3 regions of the Marinobacter sp. Hex_13 genome follow, and region 2 is predicted to be linked to each of the others. Evidence: predicted binding sites of a transcription regulator. Region 2 holds the regulator's gene; each other region holds the start of a gene.
The links. Region 2 encodes sigma-54, which starts transcription at its own class of promoters, with help from an activator protein. Its sites were predicted from a motif close to ANTGGCATNNANNTTGCTNT; they were not measured.
Positions count from the first base shown of each region.

Region 1: AXW11_RS06485 (circularly permuted type 2 ATP-grasp protein) is a predicted target of sigma-54. The motif match lies at 1,118-1,137, and genes of this name have one in related genera.
Region 3: AXW11_RS05295 (TorF family putative porin) is a predicted target of sigma-54. The motif match lies at 1,276-1,295, and genes of this name have one in related genera.

Region 1 covers NZ_LSMM01000027.1:87,038-90,265, forward strand. The annotation lists gene AXW11_RS06480 (ammonium transporter) at 1-1,000, shown strand, start outside; gene AXW11_RS06485 (circularly permuted type 2 ATP-grasp protein) at 1,215-2,648, shown strand; gene AXW11_RS06490 (alpha-E domain-containing protein) at 2,642-3,228, shown strand, end outside.
Region 2 covers NZ_LSMM01000070.1:89,216-92,443, forward strand. The annotation lists gene ptsN (PTS IIA-like nitrogen regulatory protein PtsN) at 1-78, opposite strand, end outside; gene hpf (ribosome hibernation promoting factor) at 174-482, opposite strand; gene AXW11_RS17325 (RNA polymerase factor sigma-54) at 607-2,133, opposite strand; gene lptB (LPS export ABC transporter ATP-binding protein) at 2,286-3,011, opposite strand; gene lptA (lipopolysaccharide transport periplasmic protein LptA) at 2,989-3,228, opposite strand, start outside.
Region 3 covers NZ_LSMM01000024.1:20,290-23,517, forward strand. The annotation lists gene AXW11_RS05290 (OprO/OprP family phosphate-selective porin) at 1-1,055, opposite strand, end outside; gene AXW11_RS05295 (TorF family putative porin) at 1,336-2,064, shown strand; gene AXW11_RS05300 (TolC family protein) at 2,348-3,228, shown strand, end outside.

The DNA of each region.
Region 1 (3,228 bases), on a different contig from region 2:
CATCGCCTACGGCAGCCACTTTATGGCCGGCGCTTCAGAGCTAACGGCCGCAAATGGCTATGACCTGGTCAAGTTCTTCTTCCTGATGACCTTTGCCGCCGCCATTCCCGCCATCGTCTCCGGCGGTATCGCCGAGCGTGCGAAGTTCTACCCCATGCTTATCGCCTCCGGGCTGATCGTGGCATTTGTATATCCCTTCTTCGAGGGCATGATCTGGAACGGCAACTACGGCTTCCAGGCCTGGCTGGAGAACCAGTTTGGTGCAGCCTTCCACGACTTTGCCGGCTCGGTCGTGGTGCACGCCGTGGGCGGCTGGATCGCCCTGGCCGCCGTGCTCCTGCTGGGCGCACGTAAAGGCCGTTACCGCAATGGCCGCGTGGTGGCGTTTGCCCCCTCCAACATTCCATTCCTGGCGCTGGGCGCCTGGATTCTCACCGTCGGCTGGTTCGGCTTTAACGTGATGTCCGCCCAGACCCTGGATGGCATCAGCGGCCTGGTGGCGGTGAACAGTCTCATGGCCATGGTGGGTGGCGTTCTGGTGGCCATGCTGGTCGGCCGCAAGGACCCGGGCTTCATCCACAACGGACCGCTCGCCGGCCTGGTGGCGGTGTGCGCCGGTTCGGACCTGATGCACCCGGTCGGTGCGCTGATTACCGGTGGCATCGCCGGCGCCATCTTCGTGTACATGTTTGAGTGGGCCCAGGACAAGATTGAGCGCCTGGACGATGTATTGGGTGTATGGCCCCTGCACGGTGTGTGCGGTGTATGGGGTGCCATTGCCGCCGGCATCTTTGGCCAGGAAGCGTTCGGGGGCCTGGGCGGGGTCAGCCTGATGTCGCAGATCATCGGTTCGGTTGCCGGTGTTGTGGTGGCTTTTGTCGGCGGCCTGATCGTCTACGGCATTGTTAACGCCATCTCCGGCCTGCGTCTCACAGAAGAAGAGGAATTCAACGGTGCGGATGTCAGTATTCACCGCATTGGCGCTACGTCCCTGGAATAACCCTTGCCCGCCAGCCGCCTTTCCCGGCGGCTGGCAATGCTTTTTATTGACACTTCCCTCCGTCTGGCCTTTGCTTAAATAACCCGTTCCGGTGATAAACCCACGGTTTGCCGCCAGAGTGGCCTGCCTTTTGCTGTTCCTTTACATCATGGGAATGGCTGAATACCGACCGCCCACATCCGGTGGACGGCGTGTTCAGGAGAGGGTCATGGTTATGTTGATACAAACCCCACCCGAGGGTATCTACGACGAACTGTTCGACCAGAATAATCGGGTACGACCCAGCTGCAGGATGCTGGAGGACTGGCTGATCCGATCCGACGAAGCCCTGTTGGCCGAGAAGCGCCGCGAGGCAGACGTGCTGTTCCAACGCCTGGGCATCACCTTTAACGTCTATGGCGAAGACCAGGGGGCCGAACGGCTTATCCCGTTTGATCTGATCCCACGAGTAATCTCCGCCAGCGACTGGCAACGTCTGCAAGCTGGTTTGCGCCAGCGGGTGCAGGCGCTGAACCGCTTCCTGTTCGATATCTATCACGAGTTCGAGATTATTCGCGCCGGTGTCATCAGTGCTGAGCAGGTATTCGCCAATCCCCAGTACCAGCCCGGCATGCAAAACCTCAAGCTGCCACGTAATCTGTATTCCCACATAGCCGGCATCGATTTGATCCGCCACAACGACGGCGACTTCTACGTGCTGGAGGACAATCTCCGCTGCCCCAGCGGTGTCTCCTACATGCTGGAAAACCGGCGCATGATGATGCGCCTGTTTCCAGAACTGTTTGCCAAGGCCCCGGTAGCACCGGTTGAACATTACCCGGCCCTGTTGGGCGAAACACTGCGCGCAGCGTCGCTAAATCCCAACCCCACCGTGGTGGTGCTAACCCCCGGTCGTTTCAACAGTGCCTATTTTGAACACGCCTTCCTGGCCCGGCAGATGGGTATCGAACTGGTGGAAGGGGCGGACCTGTTTGTACGTCGCAATAAGGTCTACATGAAGACCACCGTCGGCCCCCAGCAGGTGGACGTGATTTACCGGCGGGTCGACGACGACTTCCTCGATCCGCTGGCTGGCAACCCGGATTCCATGCTGGGTGTCCCCGGGCTCTATGCAGCCTACCGCACCGGCAATGTGGTGCTTGCCAACGCCATGGGCACCGGCGTCGCCGACGACAAGGCCATTTACCCCTTCGTACCCGAGATGATCCGCTTCTACCTGGGTGAAGAACCGATCCTGAAAAATGTCCCCACCTGGCAGGGCCGCAAGCCAAAAGACCTCAAGTACATCCTCGACAACCTGCCAGACCTGGTGGTCAAGGAAACCCAGGGCGCTGGTGGCTACGGCATGCTGATCGGCCCCAAGGCCAGCAAAAAAGAGCTGAGCCATTTCCGCTCGCTGTTGCGGGCCAGGCCAGACAACTACATTGCCCAGCCCACACTGAGCCTGTCTACCTGCCCGACGTTTGTAAACGAAGGCGTAGCGCCCCGACACCTCGACCTGCGGCCTTTTGTGCTTTCGGGCAAGAAAGTGCAGATGGTACCTGGTGGATTGACCAGGGTGGCCCTGAAAGAAGGGTCGCTGGTGGTGAATTCATCCCAGGGCGGTGGCACCAAGGACACCTGGGTACTGGAGGGCGAGGAATGCTGAGCCGAGCTGCATCAAGTCTGTTCTGGATGGCCCGCTATCTTGAGCGGGCGGAAACCCAGGCCCGTCTGCTGGACGTCAGCCTCACGATGGCGTTGATCGACGTTCCCGAAGACCGCGAGGAACAGCTATCCGTGCCATTGCTGGTGACCGGTAGCCGCGAAACCTTTCACGAGCTCTACCCGGAAATCACCCCCCAGAACCTGATTGATTTCCTTCTTCTGGACGACCGCCACCCTGCCAGTGTGTTCAGTGTGATCCGCAGCGCCCGAGATAACGCCCTGCACGTGCGAGGCAATCTCTCCGCAGATGTCTGGGAGAGCATTAACCTGGCCTGGATGGAGCTGAAGGAATTACGCCATAAAGGGGTGACCGAATCCAACGCCAGCCGGGTGTTTGACTGGACCCGCGAACGCTCAAACGTGTTCCGTGGTGCAGCCTATGGCACCCTGCTGCGCAATGACGCCTTCCATTTCCTGCTCCTGGGTACGTTTATCGAGCGTGCAGACGCCACCGCCCGCGTGCTGAACATCCGCCACCACATGGCCACCAAATCCCTGGAAGGGCACCCCACCCAGTCGTT
Region 2 (3,228 bases):
TTTGCTGGAGGCAGGCACCCGGCAAAGGGTTAGCTCCGGCGCGAGAATGTTCTCGATAGTCAGGGATGTGTCGGTCATGAATCGACTGCATTTCCGTAAAAAAAGGCTGCGGCACGTGTTGCATGGTTAGCCAGTGCCGCAGCTCGATTAACTGTCATGCCGGGGGCGTCGTCCTAGCGGGCGCCGTTCCCGTGCATCCGGTCTACGTTCTTTTCCTTGTGCTTCAGGATCTGCCTGTCCAGCTTGTCTACCAGTGCATCAATGGCAGCGTACATATCGCTGTTTTCGGCCTTTGCGTGAATCTCACCACCTATCACGTGAAGCGTAGCTTCCGCCATCTGGCGCACTTTTTCCACCTCAAGGGTAACCTGGCAATTGCTGATATGGTCGAAGTGCCGCTCAAGCTTTTCAAATTTGCCTGATACGTAATCTTTCAGTGCGGGAGTCAGTTCTACGTGATGGCCTGAAATATTGAGTTGCATAGGCTTCTCCTGTTTTCAGCTTGCCGGCACCCGTTAGGATACCGGCTGTGTGCCACAGCGTTATGCTGTAGGCGGTATACTTTCAGGAAAGGGCTCTCCCCGTGAGGCCGGGAACAGACGCTTCCTACACCAATCGCTTTCGCTCGTTGGACGGAGGAATGTGCATTGCCTCGCGATACTTGGCCACGGTTCGTCTAGCCACCTTTATACCCTGGTCTCCTAGCATGGCTGCAATTTTGCTATCGCTCAATGGCTTTTTCGGAGTTTCCGTTGTAATCAGCTTCTTGATCATCGCGCGGATTGCCGTGGATGAGCACTCTCCACCCTCGTCGGTACTGACATGGCTCGAGAAAAAATACTTAAGTTCAAATATGCCCCGCGGCGTGTGCATGTATTTCTGGGTGGTGACCCTTGAAATGGTCGACTCGTGCATTTCCACCGCCTGGGCAATATCCGAGAGAATCAATGGTTTCATGGCTTCCTCGCCATGATCCAGGAATCCCTGCTGGTGCTCGACAATGCGCGTGGCCACCTTAAGCAGGGTTTCGTTGCGGCTCTGCAGGCTCTTGATGAACCACTTTGCCTCCTGCAACTGGTCCCGCAGGTAGGTGTTGTCAGCACTGCTGTCCGCACGCTTTATAAGAGAAGCATAGCTTGCATTCACACGAATGCGCGGTGCAATTTCAGGATTCAGCTCCACGCGCCAGCGTTCATTGTGCTTGCGCACGATCACATCTGGGATGACGTAGTCTGGCTCGGCCTGATCCAGGGTGTCGCCGGGACGGGGGTTTAACCCGGTAATAAGTGCCAGAACGTCCCGTAGCTGCTCTTCTTTCAGGCGGCTGCGGCGTAACAGCTGGGCGTAATCACGGTTACCCAGCAGGTTTATGTAGTGGGTAATCACCAGTCGCGCCTGAGCCAGCCAGGGTGTTTCCGGGGGCAGCTGATTCAGCTGGATCAGCAGGCATTCCTGCAGATTACGGGCGAACACGCCGGGTGGATCGAAGTGCTGCAGGCGATGAAGAACGGCTTCCACTTCGTCCAGTTCCAGCGGGTCTTCGTCGGATTCGTCCACCATGCCTGAATGAATTTCTTCAAGCGGAGAGGTCAGGTAGCCGTGGTTATCAACCGCATCCATCAGGGCATGGGCGATGGCCTGATCCCGCTCGCTCATGGGCGTCAGGTTCAGTTGCCATTCCAGGTGGTCCTGGAGCGTTTCGGTGGGGGAATTACGGGTTTCGAAGTCGTGGTCGTTTTCGTCGTCGTTACGGGCTGCTGACGCGGGGGCTGACTGGTAAATGTCATCCCAGGCGGTGTCGACGGGAAGATCATCGGGAATGGTGTCGGGACTGTCCGTTTCTGATGACCAGTCAGGTCCATTTTCGGATTCGTCCCACTCAGTAGCAGTGTCTGAAGCGGTGTTGGATTCCTCGGTTGACGCTGTTTCAGACGACTCGTTGTCACTGTCCGTTGATTCCGGATTCTGGTTGTCGTCGTCTTCGGAGGTTTCCAGCATTGGGTTGGATTCCAATGCCTGCTGGATTTCCTGCTGGAGGTCCAGGGTGGAGAGCTGCAGAAGCCTGATAGCCTGTTGCAGCTGGGGCGTCATGGTCAGGCTTTGGCCCAGCTTTAACTGTAGTGAGGCTTTCATAACCATGGTTCAGGATCCGTCACTCGGTCTCTCTCTTCCGTCACTCAGGCTCTCTCTTTACGTCATCAAGGCGCTTTCTGGAGCCGGGGTTGCACAAAAACTCTTTGTATGCTGGCTACTTGCCGCACCAAGCAAGTTCTTTGCCGAGTGTACTACAGGCGAAACTCGTTGCCCAGATACACTTCCTTGACCTGCTGGTTGGCCAGTATATCGTCCGAATTACCAGAGGCAATGATGTGGCCGCCGCTGACAATGTAGGCATTCTCGCAGATGTCGAGGGTTTCCCGCACGTTGTGGTCGGTGATCAGTACGCCGATACCCTTGTCCCGCAAGTGTCGGATGATCTGCTTGATGTCGCTCACGGAGATCGGGTCGACTCCGGCGAAGGGTTCGTCCAGCAGGATGAACGCCGGCTCCATCGCCAGCGCCCGGGCAATTTCCACCCGTCGTCGCTCGCCGCCTGACAGGGCCATGCCGACGCTATCGCGGATGTGGGTAATGTGAAACTCTTCAAGCAGTTCCTCTAACTTGGCCTCCCGGTCAGTGCGTTTGAGTTCGCGGCGGGTTTCCAGGATCGCCAGTATGTTGTCGCGTACGGTAAGCTTGCGGAACACGGATGCTTCCTGGGGCAGGTACCCGATTCCCTTGCGGGCACGACCATGCATGGGCAGCGGCGTTATGTCCTGATTGTCGATGGTGATTCGACCGTTGTCGGCGGGAACCAGGCCAACAATCATGTAGAAACACGTCGTTTTGCCCGCGCCATTGGGGCCGAGTAAGCCGACGATCTCGCCACTGCGAATTTCCAGGGAAACGTCGATGACGACCTTCTTCTGTTTGTAGCTTTTTGCGAGGTTACTGGCCCTGAGAACTGCCATCGATATCCTGTCCGTTAGGGTTGTTATCTGGATTGCTACCGGCGTTGCCGCGCGGCTGGATGACCATTTCGACGCGACCGCTGCCATCGCCCTGGTCAGCAGAGCCTTCTGCGGTCACCACGCGTTCGGCGCTGTCATAATGAATGACGTCGCCCCGGAACAGGTTGCCGCCCTGTTCGATCACAGCTTCGCGCTGAAAGGTAACCCGGTTGTCGGA
Region 3 (3,228 bases), on a different contig from region 2:
TCATCTCCGCTTTCGCCATTGGCTTCTTCGCCATCCATGTAGCTCATACCCAGTCGAACATTCTTGTTGGCGTAATAATTAACGCCCAGTGTTGTTTGCTCGCCGTCGGTCGTGGCCAGCCCCACGTCACTGTATTTTCCGTCACCATCTTCAAAGCGGGCAACAACTTCCCAGGCCCCTTTGGGCGATGCCGGTTTTACCCGCTTGAATGCTCCGGCTTTGTATGGACGGCTTTCGCCAGTGATGATCCAGCCAAGCTGTACGTAATAACCATCAGCATTCACCTGACCTTCCTCGGAATCGAAATATTCGGCCTGGGCATGGAAGGGTCCGGAAGCGCCGGCCAGTTCCAGATTAAACGTGTCGACCTCATCGGCCTGGACATCGGCGCCGCGCGTGGTATAGCCCGCACCAAGATGAGCAACCATATTATTCGTTTGAATCGGTGCAAAAGTGCCCCGTGCGGTTACTGCCGTGTTATTGAAGTCGTCGCTGCCATCGCCGTCTGCTTCGAAATAGCCGATACCGTAGGTCCAGTTGCTGCCTTTGCCGCTGAGCTGGATGCCGCCGCTGCGACCGGGGGCATAACGCTCGGTCATGGCAGATCGCTCAAGCGCTGAGATGTCTTTTGAACTCGTTAATTCTTCCAGGCCGAATGGCTCTTTCTGTTTACCGATAGTCACGGTTGCAGCTGAGCCAAATCCCATGTAACGAATGTACAGGTCTTCAGCAGTACCGCCGTCGGCGCCATCACTTTCAGCGACGTTGAACTGGGTCTTGTACGCCCAGTCGCCAAAGTGGCCCTTGGCGTAGAGGCGTGCCCGGCGCACATCGAAATCGGTAGTGTCAACACCGTTGTCGTCAGACTGCGTGGCGTCGTAATCCCACTGAATGCGCCCGCCGAGCTGAAAAGACGCAGAGTTATCCGACACTTTCACTTTGATACCGCTGTCGGTATCGATCACAAGGTCTTCGCCGCTGGTCGTAACGTTTCCGGCCTGTGCAGCAGAAGCGGCAGAAATCGCCAAAGCCAAGCCCAAATATTTCTTGCTCATGATCTGTCTCACCTTTTTCGGTTTGCTTGTGTGTGTTGAAGCGCGATTAAAGTCTATTTGGCAAAGATTACAGAATGGTTACAGAGAATGCATCAAAACAGGGCGCTGGTCCGGGCCGGTGACAGGTTCTGGGGCGCTAGGTGTTGCGGTCGTTTTTCGGGGGCAAGCTCAGAATGTGCCGATTTGTCTCTATAATTATGATAAAAAAGAATAAATAAGATGTGGCAAGACTTTTGCTGATCATATTTGGAGCAATGAAACCCAACCGAAGGTATCCATTATGAAGAAGCAGTTTTTCACCAAATCCGGATTTATCAGTATCACTTTGCTTGCAGCACTTCAGGCTGCGCCCGCCATTGTTAGCGCTGACGTCAGCTCAAATGTGAGCGCCAGCAGCAACTATCTGTTCCGGGGCGTCACCCAGACAGACGGGGCTGCGGCTGTCCAGGGAGGGTTGGATTATGAGCATGCGTCGGGCTTCTACGCCGGTGGCTGGGGTTCCAATGTCGATTTTGGTGACGGCACCAGCTATGAGCTTGATCTTTATGCCGGATTCTCCGGCTCTGTGGAAGAACTGGGTTATGACGTTGGGTACATTTATTATGCGTATCCTGACGCGCCGGACTCCATTGATTTCGGCGAACTTTACGGCGAGATCAGCTATGGCATTGCTGCTGTAGGCCTAGCCTACACGATCAACAGCGACACCAGTGGTGATGGGGTGTTCGTGCAAGGAGATGCCTATTACTACGCCTCTGTTGGGGTGCCTCTGCAGGACAGCTACAGTGCCGGTGTGACGCTTGGCTATTACGACTTCGCTGATGACGGCAAGGCTTCTGTTGGCGAGGCAAGTTATTCACACGTCGCCGCCAACGTTACCAAGGATGCGGGAAACTTCGGTTCCTTCAGTGTTAACGTGGAGTACGCGGACATTGAGTCAACCGACGCGCTTGGCTCTGTCAACTCCGATGACCCGAAGTTCTGGCTGGGTTGGAGCAGGAGTTTCTGATCGGACCAGCGATCACACGCAATTCAGATCTTAAACAGAAAACCGGACCAAATGACGGGCCGGTTTTCTGTTTATCGTGCAAGAACCCGCCATCGTACGCCCGCCTCAACGCCGGGTGACTCGACATCCTCGCCCTTACCTCTGCCTCCTGCTGCCAAAACTCACATATTATCTGGTGTCTGAATTTCAAACTGTATTAAAGGTTTGTCTGTAAGGTCGTTCCAGATTCCCACGCAAAAATGCTGACTCACTGACCTCAGTCAAACAGCCAGGATGATACTGAATGAACAAACGATTGTTGTTGTGCGCGATGATAGTTCCGGGAGCCTTGGCCGTCTCTCCTATGGTGTCGGCCCAGGCAAAAGAGAGTGTGTCGCTGAAAGAATATCAGCAGGCCAAAGCCAGCCAGGCTGTTTCCCTGAACCAGGCCATGGTGATGGCTTTCGAGAATAGCCCGGTATTGGCTTTGAGGCGGGCCGCGGTCTCGATACAGCAGGGACAGCTTGATCATGCCAGCCGCTGGGCGCCGAGCAATCCAGAGTTTGAGTTGGGGGCCCGTCAGACCCCGGATCAGGCCGACGAGTCCCTTGAATATGGGGTGAGGGTTACTCAGGAAATCTGGATGGGTAACCGCGGCGACCTTGGCCAGTCGCGTGCCCAGAGCAATCTCACGTCCCGGCAACAGGAGCTTGAATACCTGAAGGTAGCCACCAAGGCGCGGGTGCGGGCCGCCTATTTCCGGATACTGCTGGCTCAGAAAGAGTTGGAAACCGCAACCCGTGCCGTTGACCTTATGCAGCGCACCAAAGACCTGGTTGAAATGTCCGTAAAACAGGGTAAACAAACCCGGATTGATCTCAATACCGCAGTCATTGGGCTTGCCAGGGCCCGGAATCAAAAAGCCTCGGCGGAACAAAAGCTCGAGCAATCAAAAATTGACCTTACCGAAGTGCTCGGGGTGTCCCCCTCCGATGCCGTTGGGGTGACCGGCGAGCTTGATGTGACGCTCGAAGACCTGCCTCCGACCAGCCAGCTTGTCGAGATGGCACAGAGTCAAAGAGCGGACCTGAAAGCGGCGGCCGCCAGAATTGCAGCGGATGAATCTGGCCTTGAAGTTGCGAAAAGCCTGACGATTCCAAATCTGAAAGTCTTCGGATTTTATGA